3 regions of the Pedobacter sp. MR22-3 genome follow, and region 3 is predicted to be linked to each of the others. Evidence: riboswitches for the same ligand, from Rfam matches in the RefSeq annotation. Region 3 holds a riboswitch; each other region holds the start of a gene.
The links. A riboswitch is a leader RNA that binds a small molecule or an ion and turns the genes downstream of it on or off. The one in region 3 is predicted to bind cobalamin.
Positions count from the first base shown of each region.

Region 1: another riboswitch for cobalamin. It lies ahead of OQ267_RS18695 (TonB-dependent receptor plug domain-containing protein); the one in region 3 lies ahead of metE (5-methyltetrahydropteroyltriglutamate--homocysteine S-methyltransferase).
Region 2: another riboswitch for cobalamin. It lies ahead of OQ267_RS00195 (epoxyqueuosine reductase QueH); the one in region 3 lies ahead of metE (5-methyltetrahydropteroyltriglutamate--homocysteine S-methyltransferase).

Region 1 is NZ_JAPIVF010000007.1:168,940-171,141, reverse strand. It holds gene OQ267_RS18700 (polyphosphate kinase 2 family protein) at 1-583, shown strand, start outside; cobalamin riboswitch at 657-847, shown strand; gene OQ267_RS18695 (TonB-dependent receptor plug domain-containing protein) at 944-2,202, shown strand, end outside.
Region 2 is NZ_JAPIVF010000001.1:48,996-51,197, forward strand. It holds gene OQ267_RS00190 (alkene reductase) at 1-516, shown strand, start outside; cobalamin riboswitch at 569-758, shown strand; gene OQ267_RS00195 (epoxyqueuosine reductase QueH) at 948-1,595, shown strand; gene OQ267_RS00200 (hypothetical protein) at 1,582-2,202, shown strand, end outside.
Region 3 is NZ_JAPIVF010000001.1:533,953-536,154, reverse strand. It holds gene OQ267_RS02405 (M14 metallopeptidase family protein) at 1-393, opposite strand, end outside; cobalamin riboswitch at 612-816, shown strand; gene metE (5-methyltetrahydropteroyltriglutamate--homocysteine S-methyltransferase) at 1,016-2,202, shown strand, end outside.

The sequences.
Region 1 (2,202 bases), on a different contig from region 3:
AGAATATGAGCATGACTTTTTATGGCGGCATTACCTGGCTTTGCCCGAAAGGGGTAGGATTGGGATCCATAACCGCTCTCATTACGAAAATGTACTGGCTTGTAAAGTCCATCCGGAGTATATCCTGAATGAGAAAATCCCTGGCATGGAAGAGGTGAAAAAAGTAAATAAAGACTTCTGGAAAAAACGTTATGAAAGTATCCGTAATTTCGAGTCACACCTTTGTGCTAACGGAACAGTCATCTTGAAATTTTTCTTAAACGTAGGTAAAGCCGAGCAGAAACAACGCTTCCTCGAAAGGATCGAAGATCCGACTAAGAACTGGAAATTTTCATCCGGCGATATTAAAGAAAGAGGGCACTGGGATGATTACATGTCTGCTTACCAGGAAGCCATTAATGAAACCAGTACGGAAAGTGCGCCCTGGCATATTATTCCGGCTGATAAAAAATGGTTTGCCCGCTTAGCCATCAGTGAAATCATTTTAGACAAGCTGAAAAAACTGAACCTTGATTTCCCAACAGTAAGCGAAGAAGAAAAAGCTAAATTAGCTGAAACGAAATCGATTTTAATGGCCGAATAGTGAACTAACCATTGAACACTTATAAGAATTAATCAGCCTCAATTTTACTGTTTTACGAATAGCTTTATTTTACTACTTTTGCAGCGCTTTTGGTTTCCGGCGTTTTGTGCCGGAATTAAAAGGGAATGCAGTGTAATTCTGCAACTGTCCCGCAGCTGTAAGCTCTGTAACGGTTTTTAATTCTATGCCACTGTTTTTAACTGAATGGGAAGGCTAAATAACCGGGAGTAAGTCAGAAGACCTGCCACAAGTATATAATTTCATAGCTTTCGGGGATTGAAGCTAGGATTGGAGTACTTAACGGTTTCGTATTTTCATTTCCTTTTCTATCTGTTGGCTGTGGGCAAAACTCACAATCAAATGAACAAAACAAAATTCTTAATTGCAGCAGGCATTGGCCTTGTGCAATTTGGTATTGGCCAAGCCAATGCCCAGGACACCTTAAAACTAAAGGATGTGGTTATTTCTGCAACTAAAAACGATCAGAAACAATCACAAACAGGTAAAGTGGTCAGCATTATCAGTCGCGAAACTTTAGACCGCAGCAATGGCAAATCACTCCCTGAATTAATCAGCGAACAGGCAGGTGTCATTGTAGCCGGTTCAGGAAGTAACCCGGGATTAAACAAATCGGTATTTTTCAGAGGGGCAGGAAGTGCCTATGCGGTGGTGCTGATTGATGGTATCGTGCAGAATGATCCTTCAGGAAACGGCGGTGCCTTTGATTTACGTTTATTTTCCATTGATCAGATCGATCATATTGAAATTCTAAGAGGTGGCCAGTCTACAATTTATGGTTCTGACGCCATTGCCGGAGTCATCAATATTGTAACTAAAAAGGGTGGCCCCAAAGGGAATACGGTTTATGGCGTAGCCAGTGCCGGAAGTTATGAAACCTATAAAGGAACGATTGGTTTAAACGGTGCCGTTGACGGGTTTACTTATAATGTAAATTATACACACCAAAAAAGTGATGGCATCTCAGAAGCGGCTAACCCTGCAGGAAACAATACTGAATTTGACAAGGATGGTTATAAAACGGATGGGGTAAGTGCAAATTTTGGTATTCAGCTGGATAAGCATTTCTCTGTTAATCCATTTATACGTTATTACAGAGGAAATTACAAAATTGACGAGGGTGCTTTTGCTGATGGATTAGCCGCAAATAACACCACCCTTAAAAACTTCAGCGGCGGACTGAATACCAAATACGATTTTGGCTCCGGTAAAATTAACCTGAACTACAGCTATCAGAACACCTCCAATAATACTTTAAGCAGCTTTAGTGGGTTTCCTTACACCAGCATGGGTTCAGGCAGTATCAGCCTGATTGATTTATTTTACAACCAGAAGCTGGGTGAGAAATTAAATCTGTTGGCCGGAATAGAAAACAGGGAAATGCATTTAACTTCTGGTGCCAACCGCCCTGAAACCCACATTTTTGCCGCGTATGGCTCTTTGTTTTTACATGATTTGAGTGTTTTTAACCTGGAAGTTGGCGGACGTTACAATAAACATGAACAATATGGCGAAAACTATACCTATACCATTACCCCGAGCATCAACATCATCAAAGAAATTAAATTATTTGGAACCGTTTCAACGGCATTTAAAATTCC
Region 2 (2,202 bases), 480 kb from region 3:
CAGAGGACGGACAATTATGGCGGCAGTATCCCTAATAATACCCGCTTCACAGTGGAGGTGATGCAGGAATTGATCAGTGTAGCAGGAGGTGAAAAAGTGGGCATTAAAATATCCCCATTCCATCCCTATGGCGATATCGTATTGGAGGACCCCGTAGCTAGCTATACCCACCTGATCGAAGAACTGAACAAACTGGATTTTGCCTATGTGGAACTCATGCGGCGCAGCCCACATTTCCCTTCACCTGAACATTATGTCTGTGAAGACGAGATTGCGTTCTTTGGCAGGAAGATCCGCCAGAGGGTTATTGCAAATGGAGGCTATGATAGGGATTCCGCCGAATCTGAACTTGAAAAAGGTATTGCGGCACTTGTTTCCTTTGGGAACTTGTACATCGCCAACCCCGACCTGCCCGAGCGCTTTGAAAAAAATGCCGCGCTAGGCAAGCCAGACAGGGCAACCATGTTCGGGGGCGGGGAACAGGGGTATATTGATTATCCATTTTGGAACGGATAAAAATTAGGTCTATAATTCTTGATTTTTTTTTACCTTACGTCGCTGTTCTTTGCATAACATCAATCGGAAAGGTTTTGCTTAACTGCAGATTAATAGGGAATCGTGTGCAAATCACGAGCTGTCGCGCAACTGTAAGTAACAAACAAGGTTTTCATTAAGCATATCCACTGTTCTAATATGAATGGGAAGGGTGATGAGAACTGTTACAAGCCAGGAGACCTGCCTGTTCCGAATGGACGATGCTTTCGCGGTCTGAAGCTTTTGGTCTGAAAGGTGGTTGTTTCCTATGTGGTACATTTCCCTGTGTGATTCGTGTGGCCCCGCCTTTTCCTATTTTTTTCCAAGATCTTCTCTCCAGCGGCATTGCGTTAATAAGCCGGCCGGCAACTGTAAATAAAATTTTGGACCCGTTGGTCAAAAAAACGTTTGAAATGAGCTTTAAAAGAGAAAAATTGGAACTGCCGCATGGCGGAAAAAAACTGCTGCTGCATTCCTGCTGCGCACCCTGTTCGGGAGAGGTGATGGAGGCCATCATTGCATCCGAAATAGATTTCAGCATCTTCTTCCACAATCCCAACATCCACCCAAAAAAAGAGTACGAACTGCGCAAGCAAGAGAATATCCGCTTTGCGAAGAAGCACAATATCCCCTTCATCGATGCGGACTATGACGTGGACAACTGGTTTGAAAGAGCAAAGGGGATGGACATGGAACCTGAACGCGGGATACGCTGCACGATGTGCTTTGACATGCGCTTTGAGCGCACGGCCCTTTACGCCTTTGAAAACGGCTTTGATGTGATCTCAAGTTCGCTGGGCATATCGCGCTGGAAAAACATGGAGCAGATCAACGGTTCGGGCATCAGGGCGGCATTCCACTATGAAGGTATCACTTATTGGACCTATAACTGGCGCAAGGCAGGGGGATCCTCACGCATGCTGGAAATCAGCAAGGCTGAGGAATTCTATATGCAGGAATACTGCGGATGTGCGTATTCGCTCAGGGACACCAACAAATGGAGGTTGGAGAACGGAAGGGAAAAGATAAAGCTGGGTGAAAAATACTATGGTAGAGACTAGCGTCTGTGCCGTCCAAAAGGAGGATGTCCGCGAAAAACTGGCAAGCTTTGGTCAGGACAATCCGAAGCTGCCCCTTATTTCCCATTTGGAGCGGATGGATTATTTTTCATCCCTTGTGGCTGGTATTGCCAATTCCTTTGTCGGCATTTTTGAAACCGGGCGCAGTACACCCGCCTTGAAGAAGGGAAGCCCGGACATTGCCGGCTTTGATCCCCTTGCCCTCGCTTTTGCCTGCAACCTTCGCAGGGATACAGGAGAAGCTTGTTGGCTGCTATTCCTATCAAGCTATTTCGGAAGGCATCCGAAGCATCACTGGGACCTTATGGAAAAGGTCTATCTTGGCCCTGGAATGGGCGACGGATGGACATGGGAAAATGCCAGTGCGGATCCTGTTGCCTTTGCAGGTTGGCTAGTGGAAAATCAGCCTGAACTATCGCGGTATGGGAACATGGCCAGGGCACACAAATACGTTTCCTTTGGAAGCTATAAAGCGATGAAAACGGCCGGCGATATCCAGACCTATATCTCTTGGGTAATAAATGCGGGAGGCCACCGGGAACTTTTCCCTGCAAGTGCACTATCAGAAGGCGGATCACCTTCACATATT
Region 3 (2,202 bases):
ACCAACGGTTTCAGTTGCATGTAAACCACCATCAATCCAAACCACTGCCTTTCCTTCCCGAGATAGTGCTTTTGCCTGCTCAGTTGTAATTTCTGCAAGGGCAAGCTGTTGCGAAATTTCTTTGTAACGATCCAGCTTTTGAAGGTTCTCAGGTGAAGAAACAATCAGCATATACTGATTTCTTCCCTCTTCAGTTTTGCCAATATCAACCAGTTTCACACGCTTAGATGTTTCAGCTAATTTTTTAAAGTAAGCCTCGGTTTGCGTATAGGTAGCCAATTGGTAATTATCGCCGATATCAAAGCCAAAATGTGATTTTGGAGAAGGTACTTCCTGCGCAAAAGCACTGCCGTTTACGATTAGAAAAGCCAGTAATAGCTTTCTAAATTGCATTTTAATCATAGTTTAGGTTGGTTTGTTGGATACTCAAATATAATAGCGAAAAGAATGTAAAAACAGAGTGCCGTAAATTTGTTACACGACATCTTTTACCAAAAAATAGCTAAGTTTTTTTGACTTTTATATTTTGAAAACAGAATAATATTTGTTTCCTGTTACAATTACTGCGTGTTAATAAATACATTTGTATTGATGCAAGTTCTTAACTTTATTTTTCATCAACCGATATCGGTTTTACTTAGCTGTAGATTAAAAGGGAATCGTGTGCAAATCACGAGCTGTCGCGCAACTGTAAATTCTGTCTTTTAAAATAAAGACAACGGTTTTATCAATAATGCCACTGTTCTGTTTTTCGGGATGGGAAGGCGATAAAACCGGGAATAAGTCAGGAGACCTGCCAGATATCGAATTGACGGTGCTTTCGCGTAAAAAAGCAACAGGTCAGGTCTGATAGGTTCACAATAAAATTAACCATTTTATTAAAATTTGCTTTAAGCTTTTTGCTGATGAGTGGGTTTTGTATGCCCCTGCCTTTCCTTTTCATTTTTTACAGAAATCATTATAGAATATTGCTTGAGGGCTTTTAAACGATTTATTTACTTAATCTTTAAAAGAAATGCTAACGCAAAATCTAGGCTATCCGCGAATTGGTAGCTACCGCGAATTAAAGAAAATCTGCGAAAATTACTGGGCAGGTAAAACGGGCTACAAAAATGTACTTCAGGTAGGAAAAAACATCCGCCACGAGAACTGGAAACTTCAGCAGGAAACCGGAATTAACCTCATTCCTTCGAATGATTTCTCTTTCTATGATCATGTGCTGGATCATTCGTTAACTTTTGGTGCCATTCCGAAGAGGTATAACGAAGTGATTTTAAAAAAGGGAAACACTGAGCTGGATCTCTATTTCGCCATGGCCAGGGGCTATCAGAAAGATGGGCTGGATGTGGTTGCTATGGAAATGACCAAATGGTTCGACACCAACTACCATTATATTGTTCCTGAATTTCATAAAGACCAACCTTTCAAACTTCTCTCCACCAAAATAATTGATGAATTTTATGAGGCCAAGCAACTGGGGATCATCACAAAACCGGTTTTAATTGGCCCGGTTACTTACCTTTTGTTGGGTAAAGAAAAAGAAAGTGGTTTCGAAAAGATTGACTTAATTAAAAACCTGCTTCCTGTTTATCTGGAAATTTTAGCCCGTTTGGATGCTTTGGATGTTGAATATATTCAATTTGATGAACCTTTTCTGGCTTTAGATTTATCAGAAAAGGAACAGAAAGCATATGAATATGCCTATAAGGAAATTCGGAAAGCCTTTCCAAGAATCAAGCTGGTTCTTGCAACCTACTTTGAAGGTCTTGGTAATAACCTGGCGTTAACCACATCACTTCCGGTAAATGTTTTACATATAGATTTGGTAAGGGCTGAAAATCAACTGGCTGATGTATTGCCTCAACTTAAAGAAAATACCATCCTTTCTTTAGGTGTTGTAGATGGTAGAAACATCTGGAAAAACGATTTTGAACATTCCATCGCTATGATTAATCAAGCTATTGAGAAAATAGGCACAGAACGTGTCTGGATTGCACCATCATGTTCTTTAATCCATGCTCCGGTTGATTTGGAAAATGAGACCAATGAAGAAAATTTAACTGCTGAGGTAAAACAATGGCTGGCTTTTGCTAAACAGAAAGTAACCGAAATTGTAACCCTGAAAAAGCTGATCTTGAACGAAGGCCCTGCATCTACCCTGCAAAAACTAGAGGAAAACAAAAATGCTTTAAACAACAGAAA